Linked DNA regions of Variovorax paradoxus. The protein of the gene in region 2 interacts with the protein of the main gene of each other region in a pairwise test. Links are inferred from orthologs where the notes say so. Each region holds a gene or a part of one and is shown on either strand. Other genes may lie near its edges. The genes, in order: ftsZ and zapD.

Evidence for each region.
Region 1: the proteins of zapD (region 2) and ftsZ interact in binary tests that used the Escherichia coli proteins (3 or more experiments, as listed by UniProt). The link is inferred for Variovorax paradoxus from one-to-one orthologs.

Annotation. Positions count from the first base shown.
Region 1 is NZ_CP102931.1:5,722,626-5,729,839, forward strand. What follows is about bases 2,797-5,593. They hold ftsZ (cell division protein FtsZ), read right to left. Parts: upstream 4,904-5,593; coding sequence 3,689-4,903; downstream 2,797-3,688. Other genes in these bases: lpxC (UDP-3-O-acyl-N-acetylglucosamine deacetylase), read right to left, coding at 2,797-3,433; ftsA (cell division protein FtsA), read right to left, coding at 5,074-5,593. Also shown: NWF24_RS26980 (serine hydroxymethyltransferase), read right to left, coding at 1-677; NWF24_RS26985 (LysR family transcriptional regulator), read left to right, coding at 795-1,754; NWF24_RS26990 (hypothetical protein), read right to left, coding at 1,761-2,240; NWF24_RS26995 (hypothetical protein), read right to left, coding at 2,310-2,486; more of lpxC, read right to left, coding at 2,510-2,796; more of ftsA, read right to left, coding at 5,594-6,303; NWF24_RS27015 (cell division protein FtsQ/DivIB), read right to left, coding at 6,334-7,122; NWF24_RS27020 (D-alanine--D-alanine ligase), read right to left, coding at 7,125-7,214. UniProt on the Escherichia coli protein: Essential cell division protein that forms a contractile ring structure (Z ring) at the future cell division site. The regulation of the ring assembly controls the timing and the location of cell division.
Region 2 is NZ_CP102931.1:1,024,139-1,031,462, reverse strand. Bases 330-3,236 are described here. They hold zapD (cell division protein ZapD), read left to right. Parts: upstream 330-1,358; coding sequence 1,359-2,114; downstream 2,115-3,236. Other genes in these bases: NWF24_RS04875 (acyltransferase family protein), read right to left, coding at 2,349-3,236; NWF24_RS04880 (DNA gyrase inhibitor YacG), read left to right, coding at 2,111-2,323; NWF24_RS04890 (hypothetical protein), read left to right, coding at 330-1,328. In the rest of the region: NWF24_RS04895 (MBOAT family O-acyltransferase), read left to right, coding at 1-292; more of NWF24_RS04890, read left to right, coding at 294-329; more of NWF24_RS04875, read right to left, coding at 3,237-4,319; NWF24_RS04870 (acyltransferase family protein), read right to left, coding at 4,337-6,295; NWF24_RS04865 (NUDIX domain-containing protein), read right to left, coding at 6,303-6,758; NWF24_RS04860 (ATP-binding protein), read right to left, coding at 6,755-7,324. UniProt on the Escherichia coli protein: Cell division factor that enhances FtsZ-ring assembly. Directly interacts with FtsZ and promotes bundling of FtsZ protofilaments, with a reduction in FtsZ GTPase activity.

The DNA.
Region 1 (7,214 bases), 4.7 Mb from region 2 along the record:
GCATCGAACAACAGCTTCGCGCCCACGCTGTCGGCGATCTCGCGGATCGCGGGCACCGGATGCGGGAACAGGTTCAGGCTGCCGCCGATGGTGATGAGCTTCGGCTTCACCTCGCGCGCCAGCTTTGCCAGCGCAACCACATCGACCGTGTAGCCGTCGGCGTCCACCGGCGCGGAAACCGGCTTCAGGCCATACAGCCCAGCTGCGCCCGCCGCATGGTGCGTGACGTGGCCACCGATGCTGGGCGGCGGCACGATGATCGTGTCGCCGGGCTGGCAGGTCGCCATGAACACGTAGAGATTCGACAGCGCGCCCGAGCTCACGCGCACTTCGGCGAACTTCGCGCCGAACACTTCGGCTGCGAGCTCGGCGGCGACGACCTCGATGCGCTCGATGGCTTCCAGCCCCATCTCGTACTTGTCGCCCGGGTAGCCGAGCGAGGGGCGCGAGCCGAGCCCGCGCGACAGCAGCGCTTCGGCGGCCGGGTTCATCACGTTGGTGGCGGGGTTGAGGTTCAGTCCCTCGACATCGTGGATGCGATGGTTGTCGGCCACCAGCCGTTCGATCTCGGCGGCGACTCCCGCCGCGTCGCGCGCAGCGGCGTCGGCGGCGATGGAGAGCACATGGTCTTCGCTGGCGGCGGGAACCCAGGGGCGGCGTTGCAGGGCGGCTGGCATGCGGTGGATCTCGCTGGAAGTGGTGAATGGCCGCATCGTCGCCTGCCGCCGCCGGCCGGGCAAACCGGATAATCTGGGCCTGAGCCCTAGAAAAACTTGGCCTGAAGGATTGCTCCGATGCCACTCGCACCGCCCCGCCCCCGCCTGCCGCCGCACACGGCCGTGCGCGCCTTCGAGGCCGCTGCCCGCCACGGCAGCTTCGCGCGGGCAGCCGAAGAACTCTTCGTCACACCGGCTGCCGTCGCGCAGCAGATCAAGACGTTGGAGACCTGGGCCGGCGGCGCGCTGTTCGAGCGGCACAGCCAGGGCATTCGCCTCAGCGCACACGGGCGGCGCGCGCTGCCGGCGCTCAGCGCGGCCGTCGACCAACTCGGCCTGGCGGTGCAGGCGCTGCGCCACGAGACGCAGACCGCCGCACGCCTCAGCACGCTGCAGGTGGCTGCCTTGCCAGCCGTGGCGCAGCTGTGGCTGTCGCCGCGGCTCTCGAAACTGAAGGCCGCACTGCCCGGCGTGCAGGTGTCGGTCACTGCGCTGGAGCAGCCACCGAACTTCCGCCGCGAGCCTTTCGATCTCGGGTTGTTCTATGCGCGGGCCGGCGAGCACATCGAGACCGCTGTCGGCGCGCAGGCGATTCCGCTCGTACGCGACCGGCTGCTGCCCGTTTGCAGCCCACGCCTGCAGCAGGCGCTGCCCAGCGGGTGTCCTCGCCCGCTCGATGACCTGGCGGATCTGCTCACGCGCTGCGGTGGTCTGCACGACACCGTGTGGCGCGACGATTGGCCGCGTTGGCTGCAGGCTGTTCGCCCCGGTGTCACGACGGCCGAAGCCGAAGCAATGGCCGCCGGGCCGGACTTCTCGCTCTACAGCCTCGCACTGCAGGCCGCGCTCGATGGCGAAGGCGTGCTGATGGGCCGTGAGCGGCTGGTCGCGCCATTGCTTGCGCAAGGCAAGCTGCATGCGCCCTGGGGACGGCCGAAGGCGGTGGGAGACACGGTCATGCTGCTGGTGCCTGCGCACCGCAAGGGGCCGCTGCTTGCGCAGCAGGTGCAGGCCTTTCAGGCACTCGCCGCAGCCTGAGCAGGCCTATCGCCGGAAGTCCAATCGCCCGTTGGGCCAGCGGCCGTCGATCCGGCGGTTGTCGACGATCAGGCCCACCCAGGGCTGCGTGATGGCCGGATTGCTCAGGTTGATGTAGCGGCCCACGAGCGTGTCGGGATCGACATAGCGGACATCGAGCAGGGCCTGCCGCGCGCCGCCATCCCAATCGAACAGCAGGTAGAACCGGCTGCCGGCCACCCGCACGGTGGCCTTGCCCTGCTTCCACGCAGCTTCGGAATCACCGGGGATCGTCGGATTGGCGCCCCCATTCCAGCGGCTGGACCATGCGCCGACGATCGAGGACGGCGCGTCGTTCACCGGTGTGCCCCACGCAGGCGCGTTCGGGTCATCGGGCCTGCCGTGCAGTTCGATGCACTCGGCAAACGCTTCGATATCTACGCCATCCGGGTCGGGCGCATCTTCAACGCCGAATGGATTTCGGCTGGAGGAGGTGTTGGTGTTCATGGCGCCATCGTGCGCCGGAGCGTGCTGCCACGCATGCCGTTTCCGGACATGCGAACGAGGACGTAAAGGCTACGCCACGCGCTCGGCGATCAGCACCGCGAAGAAGCCGAACGCCGCCAGCAGCGTCCACTTCAACACGATCCATCCGATGCGCCGGTACTTGGCCTGCCCCGTGCCCGCATAGAACGCAAAGCACACGCCCGCCACCAGCAGAAGCAGCAGGATGGCCCAGCGAAAAAGAAGCATGTGGGACTAAAAGCGGACGTGGCCTACCAGGCGCGGGCGACTTCGCCGAAACCGCGCGGTGCGCGCTTCTCGTCCTCGAAGGTCACGACTTCGTAGGCGTCGCTGTGCGAAAGCAGTTCGCGCAGCAGCTTGTTGTTGAGCGCATGGCCCGAACGGAATGCGGTGTAGGCCGCCAGCAGCGGCTTGCCGATGATGTACAGGTCGCCCATGGCATCGAGGATCTTGTGCTTCACGAACTCGTCGTCGTAGCGCAGACCGCCCGCATTGAGCACCTTGGTGTCGTCCATGACGACCGCGTTGTCGAGCCCACCACCGAGCGCGAGGCCCTTGGTGCGCATGTACTCGACGTCCTTGGTGAAGCCGAAGGTGCGTGCGCGTGCGATGTCTCGGCTGTACGAGTCGGTGCCCAAGTCGAACTCCACGCGCTGGCCGGTGGAATTGACCACGCGGTGGTCAAAGTCGATCTCGAAGCTCAGCTTGTAGCCGTGGTACGGCTCCAGGCTCGCCCACTTCTCGTTGGCGCCCTCGCCTTCGCGCACTTCGACCTTGCGAGTCACGCGGATGAAGCGGCGCGGCGCCTTCTGCAGCGCGATGCCCGCGCTTTGCAACAGGAACACGAAGGACGAGGCCGACCCGTCGAGGATCGGCACTTCGTCGGCCGTGATGTCGATGTAGAGGTTGTCGATGCCCAGGCCCGCGCAGGCCGACATCAGGTGTTCGACGGTCTGCACCTTGGCGCCGCCGGTGGAAACGGTGGATGCAAGGCGCGTGTCGGTGACCGCCTCGGCAGTCATGCGGATCTCGGCTGGCTCGGGCAGGTCGACGCGGCGGAACACGATGCCCGTGTCGGCCGGGGCCGGTCGCAGGGTCAGCTCCACGCGTTGGCCGCTATGGAGCCCCACGCCCACGGCGCGGCTGATCGACTTGAGGGTTCGTTGTTGCAGCACGGCCGGGATTTTAGGCGCCCGACGGGCATGGCGCCCTATGCCCCTCGCTATGGCACCGATAGACATGGGTTCTATGCAATCCCGCCAAATTGGCGCGAAATGGACGCAAAGGGCACGAGGTGAGCGCAGCGCCTAGAGTCAGCAGACGTCCCTTTCAGGTCGTCCCTGTGCCCCTTGCGAACCCTCGTGCCCTCTGCGTCTGGCCGAGTTCACCCCACGATGGCCTCCAGCGAGACCATCGAACGGGGTGTCCTCTTAATCAGCCTGGCGGCGCAGGAAGGCCGGGATCTCGAAGTCGTCCATGCCGCCCGAAGACAGCGCGTCCACCTTCGCTGCAGCCATCGTGCGGTTGGTGCGCCACACGCTGGGAACGGCCATGCCGTCGTAGTTGGGCTGGCTGTGGCCGCCACCACTGGCGTGCCCCGTACCACCGAGCGTCGGCACGTTGAACGGGATGTTGTCGGTGCCGGTGCGGATCACTTCCAGCGTAGGTGCCTGGCGGCGGGCATCGGCACGCGACAGGCCGGTGGCCACCACGGTCACGCGCATCTCGTCGCCGAGGCTGTCGTCGTATGCGGCGCCGTAGATCACGTGCGCGTCCGGCGAAGCGTAGGCGCGGATGGTGTTCATCGCGAGCTTCGATTCGTTCAGCTTCAGCGAGCCCTTCGATGCCGTCACCAGCACCAGCACACCCTTGGCGCCCGAGAGGTCGATACCTTCGAGCAGCGGGCAGGCCACGGCCTGTTCGGCGGCGATGCGCGCGCGGTCCGGGCCGGCTGCGGCAGCAGTGCCCATCATGGCCTTGCCGGGCTCGCCCATCACGGTGCGCACGTCTTCGAAGTCGACGTTCACGCCGCCGTACTCATTGATGATTTCCGAGATGCCGCCCACGGCGTTCTTCAGCACGTCGTTGGCTTGCGCGAAGGCTTCGTCCTGCGTGACGTCTTCGCCCAGCACGTCGAGCAGCTTCTCGTTGAGCACAACGATCAGCGAATCGACGTTCGCTTCGAGCTCGGCCAGGCCGGCGTCGGCGTTGGTCATGCGACGGCCGCCTTCCCAGTCGAAGGGCTTGGTCACCACACCCACGGTGAGGATGCCCATTTCCTTCGCGACGCGCGCGATGACGGGAGCAGCACCGGTGCCGGTGCCGCCGCCCATGCCGGCCGTGATGAACAGCATGTGCGCGCCGTCGATGGCCGCGCGGATGTCGTCCACCGCGAGCTCGGCCGCTTCACGGCCCTTGTCGGGCTTGCTGCCGGCACCCAGGCCGCTGGTGCCGAGCTGGATGATCTTGTGCGCGCTGCTGCGCTGCAGTGCCTGTGCGTCGGTGTTCGCGCAGACGAACTGAACGCCCTGCACACCGCGCTCCATCATGTGGGCGACCGCATTGCCGCCGCCACCGCCAACACCGATCACCTTGATCTGCGTGCCCTGATTGAACTCTTCGACTTCGATCATTTCGATGGTCATTTTTAACTCCTTGAATCTTGCAGTTGCCGTTATGTGTCTATGAATAATTCTTGTGCCGTGACGAGATCAACGATGCGTCCGTCACGATGGTGGACCTGTTCGTCGCCATCGCTCGTTGAAATGCAATGGAGGGCTGCCACGCGCGAGCCAGAGTGGAGACTTGATCATGGCTAGAAATTCCCCACGATGAAGTCTTTGAAACGTCCGAATGCAGTCTTTACCGACCCATTCTTCTGTGCAACCTTGAAGCCACGCATGCGCGCAAAACGTGCTTCTTCGAGCAGGCCCATCACCGTCGCTGCGCGAGGCTGCGCAACCATGTCTGACAGCGCGCTCGAATACTTCGGGATGCCGCGGCGCACGGGCTTCAGGAAGATGTCTTCGCCGAGCTCGACCATGCCGGGCATCACCGCGCTGCCGCCCGTGAGCACCACGCCCGACGACAACACCTCTTCGTAGCCCGACTCGCGCACCACCTGCTGCACCAGCGAGAAGATCTCTTCGATGCGCGGCTCGATCACGCCGGCCAGCGCCTGCTTGCTCAGCATGCGCGGGCCGCGATCGCCGAGGCCCGGCACTTCGACTTGCGTGTCGGGGTCGGCCAGCAGTTGCTTGGCATAGCCGTTCTCGACCTTGATGTCTTCCGCGTCCTTCGTCGGCGTGCGCAGCGCCATGGCAATGTCGCTCGTGATGAGGTCGCCCGCGATCGGGATCACGGCCGTGTGGCGGATCGCGCCGTTGGTGAAGATCGCCACGTCGGTCGTGCCCGCGCCTATGTCGACCAGCACCACGCCGAGTTCGCGCTCGTCCTCGGTCAGCACCGCCTGGCTCGATGCCAGCGGGTTCAGCATCAGCTGGTCGACTTCGAGGCCGCAGCGGCGCACGCATTTGATGATGTTCTCGGCCGCGCTCTGCGCACCGGTCACGATGTGCACCTTGGCTTCGAGCCGCATGCCGCTCATGCCGATCGGCTCCTTCACGTCCTGGCCGTCGATCACGAACTCCTGCGGCTCCACCAGCAGCAGGCGCTGGTCGCTCGAGATGTTGATGGCGCGGGCCGTCTCCACCACGCGGGCCACGTCGGCGGGCGTCACTTCCTTGTCCTTCACCGCCACCATGCCGCTCGAATTGATGCCGCGGATGTGGCTGCCGGTGATGCCGGTGTAGACGCGGCTGATCTTGCAGTCGGCCATCAGCTCGGCCTCTTTCAGGGCCTGCTGGATGCTCTGCACGGTGGCGTCGATGTTCACCACCACGCCGCGCTTCAGGCCGTTGCTCGGCGCGATGCCGAGGCCGGCCAGCTTGAGCTCGCCTCCGGGCAGCACTTCGGCCACGACCACCATCACCTTGGCGGTGCCGATGTCGAGTCCTACGACCAGGTCTTTGTATTCTTTAGGCATTGAGATATGTCCTCGATTTCTCGATGAGCGCTACTTGATTTTTCTTGGGGCCTCTGGCGAGACCGTGGTGACGCCGCGCAGCCGCAATGCATACGCGTCGTTGTGTCGCAGGTCGGCGCCCTCGACGTCGGCCATCGTGCGGCGGTACTGGCCCGCGACCTGGGTCACGGTCTTCAGGAACCGCTGCAGGCGGGCCGTCACCTCCTCGCTCTGGCCGCGGCCGAGCTCTATCTCGGCACCGCTGTCGAGCACCACCTTCCAGCTGCCCCGGCTCGACAGCGTGAGCTCGTCGATGCTCATGTCGTAAGGCTGGAACTGCGGCTGCAGCACGCGGTACATCCCCAGCACCTGGCCGGCCTGTTCGATCGGGCCATCCAGGCGCGGCAGGTTGTCGTCCACCTCCGCCACGTTGGCCTCGAACACGTCGCCGAAGCCGTTGATGAGCTTCGAGCCCGCGTCGTCGCCCCAGTTGGCAACCGGCACCTGCTCGGTCAGCGTCACGCGCAGCTTGTTCGGGAACTCGCGCCGCACCACCGCGCTGCGCACCCACGGCACCGACTCGAAGGCAGCGCGTGCGCGCCCCAGGTCGATGGTGAAGAAGTTGCCCGTGAGCTGCGGCGCCACGTTGGCGCGCAGCGTGACCGCGTTGTTGTGCGTGACCTCGCCGTCCACCTTGATGCCGCCGATGGGGAAGAAAGGCTGCCGCAGCACCCACCACGCACCCGCCGCCAGCAGCATGAGCGCCACCATCGCGAAGGCAATGTTCGCGACGATGTTCATGAGCTTGACGTCGAAGGGAGCGGGGATGCTGTCGGCCATGGCTATAGCGAGCCTCCCGTTGCGTCGAGCGCGGCCGAGGCCAGCACCCGCAGGCACAGGTCTTCGTACGCGATACCCGCGGCGCGGGCCGA
Region 2 (7,324 bases):
CAAAGGCATGCTGGGCCTGCACGGCGCGCCCGTGTCGGCCTTCAGCGAGTTCCGCGTGCCGTTCCGCAAGCCCGAGTTCTTCCAGACCATCCTCGTCGGCTTGGTGATCTGTCTGGCGCTGCCGCCCACCATCACGCTCGATCGCTGGATCCCGAACGTCGCGGGGCTGGCCGGCCGCCCCCGCCTCCAGCGACTGGCCACCTGGGTCACGGGCCTGGGCTGCATCTATCTTTTTGGCCTGTGCGTGTCGAAGTTCGGCAACTACAGCCCGTTCCTCTATTTCCAGTTCTGACATGGAAGACACGAAATCGGCCAGGACCTGGCTACGCATCTTTGTCGCGGGCTATCTGGTGTGCTGCGCGCTGCTGGTCGCCAGCCTCTTCACCCCCATTCCCTACGGCGACCTGACCCGCATCGGGCGCATCTCGGAACGCGAGTTCGGCTGGCACGTGCCGCCACCACCTATTCCCGACGCGGACATCAAGACATGGCCGATCCAGGAATCCGACATCCTGGTGATCGGCGACAGCTTCTCCGTGCGCTACGCCTGGCAATCGGCGCTCGTGGGCGCCGGCTACAAGGTCACCACAACGCACTGGGACAACCTCGGCGGCACCCTGTGCGACGACTTCTCGGGTTGGCTCGATAAGTCCGGCTTCAAGGGCAAGGTGGTCATCGTCGAGAGCATCGAGCGCCTGCTGCAGGACCGCATCGAGAAGTCCGAGAGCTGCAAGACGATGAAGCACGCCTTCAAGCCCACGCCGCCGCCCTTCGAGAACCCTGCCAAGCCCGCCCCCGGCTTCCAGCTCAACTGGGATGCCCAGTTGCTCAGTGGCTGGTTCACATACCAAAACACCAAGGCCATCATGGCGTCCGACAGCTGGACCAACACGCCCGATCGCTGGGGCCCGCTGATCGACGCGCGCGTGGTGCCCGACGGCTGCAAGCAGTTCAGCCACCGCGCCTGCGACAAGCTGCTCATGACCGCCGAAGACCGCGTCAACGCGGCGCTGACGGCCGAGTCCGCGCAGTTCATGAAGCGCTTCGAAAGCACCGCTGCGCCTTACAAGGTGGTGTGGATGGTGGTCCCCAACAAGAGCACCGTGTATTTGCAACAAAACCATGCCGATGCGTTCCGGGCCGAATTCAACCCGCAAAATATCGGGCCAGACCTGTTCGCACTGGCAGAAGAGAACCGCTTCAAGATGAAGGATCTTTTCCCCGCCAACGAGACCCACGTCTCGACCCGGGGTTACATTCTTTTCGGGCAGCGTATGCTGGAGGCTGTGCGACAGGTGATGCCCACCCCGGTTGCCAAATCACAATGAGCTCGAACCCGACGTGAAAAAACGATACGCGTGATCCTCTACGAGTACCCCTTCAACGAGCGCATCCGCACGTACCTGCGGCTGGAGCACCTGTTTCGTCGCCTCGGCGAACTGGTGCCCGCCGAATCGCCTCTGTCCCACCACTACGCCCTTGTCACGATCTTCGAGATCATGGACGTCGCCGCGCGCGCAGACCTCAAGGCCGACGTGCTGCGCGACCTGGACAAGCACAAGAACGTCTTCAACAGCTACCGGGGCAATCCGGCCATTGCCGAGGCCGTGCTCGACCAGGTCGTCGGCCAGCTCGAAGGCAACTTCGCCACCCTCAACAGCGTGGCCGGCAAGGCCGGCCAGGCGCTGACGGAAAACGAGTGGCTCATGAGCATCCGCAGCCGCGCCGGCATTCCGGGCGGCACCTGCGAGTTCGACCTGCCCGCCTACTACGCCTGGCAGCATCGCCCCGCCGCCAGCCGCCGCGCCGATCTCGAACGCTGGTCGAACACCCTGTCGCCGCTGGCCTCATCGATCTACCTGCTGCTCAAGCTGCTGCGCGACGCCGACGTGCCCTACAAGGTGATCGCCACCAACGGCCAGTTCCAGCAGAACCTGCCGCAGGGCCGCAGCTTCCAGCTGCTGCGCCTGCGCATCGACCCCAAGCTCGGCCTGATCCCCGAAATCAGCGGCAACCGCCTCATGGTCTCGGTGCGCCTGATGCGCCACGACGCGGACGACCGCCTCCACCAAAGCTCGGACGACGCGCCTTTCGAGCTGACCCTCTGCGCATGACGACACGGTTGAACAGCAAGGGCGAACGGATCGTCCGCTGCCCCACATGCAGCGGAGACAGCATCTACGCGCCGAGCAACGCCTACAGGCCCTTCTGCAGCGCGCGCTGCAAGGGTGTCGACCTGGGTGCCTGGGCCAGCGAAGAATTCCGCATGCCGGCCGAAGCGCCGCCTGACGACGAGCCTTTCGGCGACCCCAAGATCCAGTAAGAAAGCAGCCGCGAGGCTGGCTACTCTACTTGCCGCCCGCGTCCTCGTCGAGCAGCGCGGGGTCGATGTAGGTTGCGAAGCTGCGCGCATACCGGGGCCGCAAGTGCCCGATGTCCTTGTAGGCCGGCGAACCGTCGTCCGGCATGCTGCGGATGCACTGGCCATCGGCGCACAGGCTGGCAAACGGCTCGATGACCTTTGCGCCATTGGCCTCGGCCACCTGCTTCAGCCGCGCATTGAACTGCGACTGGTCCCGCGGCATCGGCGCCTTGAGCTGCCCGGTGACCGCCGTCATGCCGCCCAGACGGCTGCCCTGGATCTGCTTGAGCGGATCGAAATCCATGCCGACCGGATTGCCGAGCACCAGGTAGACCGTCTTGTGTGCCGATAGGCGCTTCAGCGTCTCGCCCAGCGACTTCAGCGACAGGTCAACACCGTCTCCACCGAGAAACGGGTGCGCGACCTTCTTGTCGTCGACGAAGTAGTTCACCGTGGGCCCGGCCCCCGTGAAGTAGCAGCTCCAGCACGCCCCGAGCACCACCGAATCGATCTCCGGCTTGAGCGCCAGATCGAGCACCGCCGCACGCCGCTCTTCGCACGCCGTGTCGGCGCCGCTGAACAGGCCCGGCACAGGCGGGCACGAGCCCTTGGTCGCGAAGTACACCGTACGGGCCTTGCCGGGCTGCGTGCGCACCAGTTCGAGCGCGCGCGGCGCGTATTGCTCGACGTGGCTGTCGCCGATCAGCAGCACGTTGTGCTTGCCGCTGCCGGTGCGGTAGACAAACTGCCCGCCCAGCGCGGCCTCTTCGAAGCCGTCGTAGTAGTTGTCTTCGCGCGTCGCGTCAGCCACGGCCTGCAGGGCCTGGCTGTCGTTGCGCGGAAGCGGCGTGCCCAGGAAAACCAGCACGCCGGCCAACGCCAGCGCAGCGCCGCTGCCCGCCAGCCCGCGCAACATCGTCTGCGAGAGATGAAGCTTGACGAAGCGCTCCAGGAAGCGATACGTGGCCCAGGCCAGCGCGACCGACGCCACCACCAGCACGATGCGCACCTGCAGCGAAGGCTCCCCGCCCACCACGATGCGCGCATACGAAAGCAGCGGCCAGTGCCAAAGGTACAGCGGATAGCTGATCAGGCCGATCCACACCATGACGCGGTTCGACAGCAGATACCGGTTGAGCACGCCGTTCGGCCCGGCCGCGATGCAACTCACCGCACCCAGCACCGGCAGCAGCGCCCACCAGCCCGGAAACGCCTTCGTGCTGCGCGTCATGAAGAGGCCGAGCACGAGCAGGCCCACGCCCACGACGGACTGCAAATGCTTTGTCCACGCACGCGGCTGGGCCGAACCGCTGGCAACTTGCTGCAGCCGCATCGCCGCCAGCAATCCGCCCGCCATCAGCTCCCAGGCGCGCGACAGCGGCGAATAGAACGCCGCCGCGCGGTGCGGCTGCACCGTCAGCACATTGACCAGGAACGAGATCGCGGCCACAGCCAGCGTCACACGCAAGATGGGCCAGCGCTTGCGCCAGGCCAGCCCAAGCATCAGCGGCCAGAAGATGTAGAACTGCTCCTCGATCCCCAGCGACCACAGGTGCAGCAGTGGCTTGGTCTCGGCCGTGGCGTCGAAGTACCCGGCCTCGCCCAGAAAGACGAGGTTGGCAAAGAAGGCGGCCCCGCCCGTGGTCTGCTTGCCGAGCTGCGAGAACTCCCCCGGCAGCAGCACGTACCAGCCGAAGGCCAGCGTCGCCAGCAGCACGAGCACCAGCGCCGGAAAGATGCGCCGGATGCGCCGCGCATAGAAGTCGCGATAGCTGAAATCGCCCGCCGCCAGGCTCTGCAGAAGAATGGTCGTGATCAGGAAGCCCGAGATCACGAAGAAGATGTCGACCCCGATGAAGCCGCCCGGCAGCAGGCTCGGAAAGGCGTGGTACGCCAACACCGAGCCCACCGCGATGGCGCGCAGGCCGTCGATGTCCGGGCGGTACTTGGGATGCATCGTTCGCTCAGCCTCGCTCAGCGCGACGGCTGTTGCACGGCGCGCACCGTGCGGTCGAAGTAGCTCGCCTCTTCCCGGGTGTAGCGCGGGCGCAGGTGGTCGGCGTCCTTGTAGGCGGGCGAACCGTCGGGCATCGTACGGATGCACTGGTCGTCCTTGCACAGCACCGCCATCGCATCGATGGCCTCGGCTCCGCTCGCCTGCGCGATCGCGCGCAACCGGTCATTGAGCTGCTTCTGGTCGGCCGGCAGCGGCGTCGTCGGCGTCGAGACCGAAGCCTCCATGTGCGTCAGGCGGCTGCCCTCGATCAGGCGCTTCGGCGTGAACTCCGGGCCACCGGGGTTGTCGAGCAGCAGGAAGACCTTCTTGTGGCGTGCCAGCTCGCGCAGCGTGACCTCCAGCGAGGCCAGCGAGCGTTCGATGCCGTCGCCGCCCTGGAACGGGTGGACCACGTTGTCCGCGCCGCGGTAGTAGTACTCCAGGGCGCCGTGGCCGACGAAGTAGCAGTTCCAGCAACCGCCGATGACCACCGAATCGACCTCGGGGCTCAGTGCATAGGCCAGCAATGCAGTGCGCCGCTCGGCGCATCCGATGTTCTTGTCCGCAAAGACCCCCGGCACCGCCGGACACGCGCCCTGGGTCACGAACCAGGCCGACTTGTCTTCCATCGACAGCGTGCGGGCCAGTTCCATCACGCGCGGCGCGTACTGCTGCACGTGGCTGTCGCCCAGGAACAGCACCCGCTTGGGCCCACCGCCAACCTTGTAGACCAGCTGGTCGCCGATCATGTCGAGCTTGAAGCCCTGGTAGTAGTCGGCATCCAGTCCGGCGTTGGCGACGATCTGCAGTTGGGCGCTGTTGTTGCGCGGCTCGGGCACGCCGAAGAAGATCGCCGTGCCTGCGGCGGCCAGCAGCACCATCCCCGCGCCCAGTGCCTTGAGCGTGCCCGCGCCGGGGCGGTTTCTCGCATAGCGCTCGACAAAGCGGTACGTGGCCCACGCGAGCAGCACGCTGGCCACCATCGCGCCTGCGCGGTAGACCGGCGACGGATGCAGCGGGTCGGCCTCCACGATGCGCACGAACGCAAGCAGCGGCCAGTGCCACAGGTACAGCGGATAGCTGATGAGCCCGAGCCACACCATCACCCGGTTCGACAGCAGGTACTTGTTCAGCACGCCGTTCGGCCCCGCGGCGATGCAGCTCACCGCGCCCAGCGTGGGCAGCAGCGCCCACCAGCCAGGGAACGCCTTGTTGCTGCGGATCATCACCAGCCCGAGCACGATCAACCCGACGCCCAGCACCGACTGCAAATGGCTGCGCCACGCGCTCGGCGCCGGCGGCTTCAGCCGCATGCAGGCCAGGATGCCGCCCACCATCAACTCCCAGAAACGGGAGGCCGGCGAGTAGAACGACGCCGCCGGCAACGGATGCACCGTCGTCACGTTCACCAGGAACGAGACCACCGCGACCACCAGCACCACGCGCACGATCGGCCAGCGCTTGCGCCATGCGAGCCCCAGCAGCAGCGGCCAGAAAATGTAGAACTGCTCCTCGATGCCCAGCGACCACAAGTGCAGCAGTGGCTTGGTTTCGGCTGCGGTGTCGAAGTACCCCGACTCGCCCCAGAACACCAGGTTGGCGACGAACGCCGCGCCGCCCACGGTCTGCTTGCCGAGCTCGGCGAACTCGTCGGACAGCAACAGATACCAGCCGGCGCACAGCGTCGCCAGCAGCACCACGATCAGCGCCGGAAAGATCCGCCGGATGCGCCGTGCGTAGAAGTCGCGGTAGCTGAAGTCACCCGCCGCGAGGCTCTGGAGAATGATGGTCGTGATCAGGAAGCCCGAGATCACGAAGAAGATGTCGACCCCGACGAAGCCGCCCATCAGCGCCGTAGGGAAGGCGTGATACACCAGCACGGACCCGACCGCGATCGCGCGCAGCCCATCGATGTCCGGACGGTACTTGGGATGCATCAATCAGTCAGTTGGCCGGCGCAACAGGCGCGACGACCGGAGGCGGCACGAACGGCAGGCCGCGCTCTTCCGACAGCCATTGCAGCACCGGAAACGCGCCCGGGAGTACCGGCGTCACGTCCAGCGGCAGCTGTTGCCAGGCCATCTGCTGGCCTTCGCGCATCTCGAACTCGCCGCTCCAGGCCGTCACCTTGCACCAGTGCAGGCGCACCAGCGCATGCGGGTAGTCATGCTCCGTGATCTTCCAGACTTCGGCGCCGTCGATGGTGATGCCGAGTTCCTCCTGCAGCTCGCGCCGCAGTGCCTCTTCGACCGTCTCGCCCGCCTCGATCTTGCCGCCGGGAAACTCCCAGAAGCCCGCATAGGCCTTGCCTTCGGGCCGGCTCGAGAGCAGCAGCGCGTCGTCGGACAGGCGAATCAGCACGCCGACCGCGACTTCCGTGTGCTTGCGAGGCTCGCTCACGCGGCGCTCCGGCCCGCGTAGTCGCGCGCGAACTGGTAGGCCACGCGGCCGCTGCGCGAACCGCGCTCCAGCGCCCACACGAGCGCCTCGGGCCGCGCCGCCGCGATGGCTGCGTCGTCCACGCCGAACGACGAGAGCCACTGCCCCACGATCGTCAGGTACTCGTTCTGGCTGAAGGGATAGAAGCTCACCCAGAGGCCGAAGCGCTCCGACAGCGAGATCTTTTCCTCGATCACCTCGCCGGGATGGACTTCGCCATCGTCGGTGTGGGTGTACGTGAGGTTTTCCTTCATGTACTCGGGCAGCAGGTGGCGCCGGTTGCTGGTCGCGTAGATCAGCACGTTGGGCGTCGAGGCCGCAATCGACCCGTCGAGGATCGACTTCAGCGCCTTGTAGCCCGGCTCGCCTTCGTCGAAGCTCAGGTCGTCGCTGAACACGATGAATTTCTCGGGACGCTGCGACACAACTTCGACGATGTCGGGCAGGTCGACGAGTTCGGCCTTGTCCACTTCGATCAGGCGCAGGCCCTGCGGCGCATAAGCCTGCAGGCAAGCACGGATCAACGA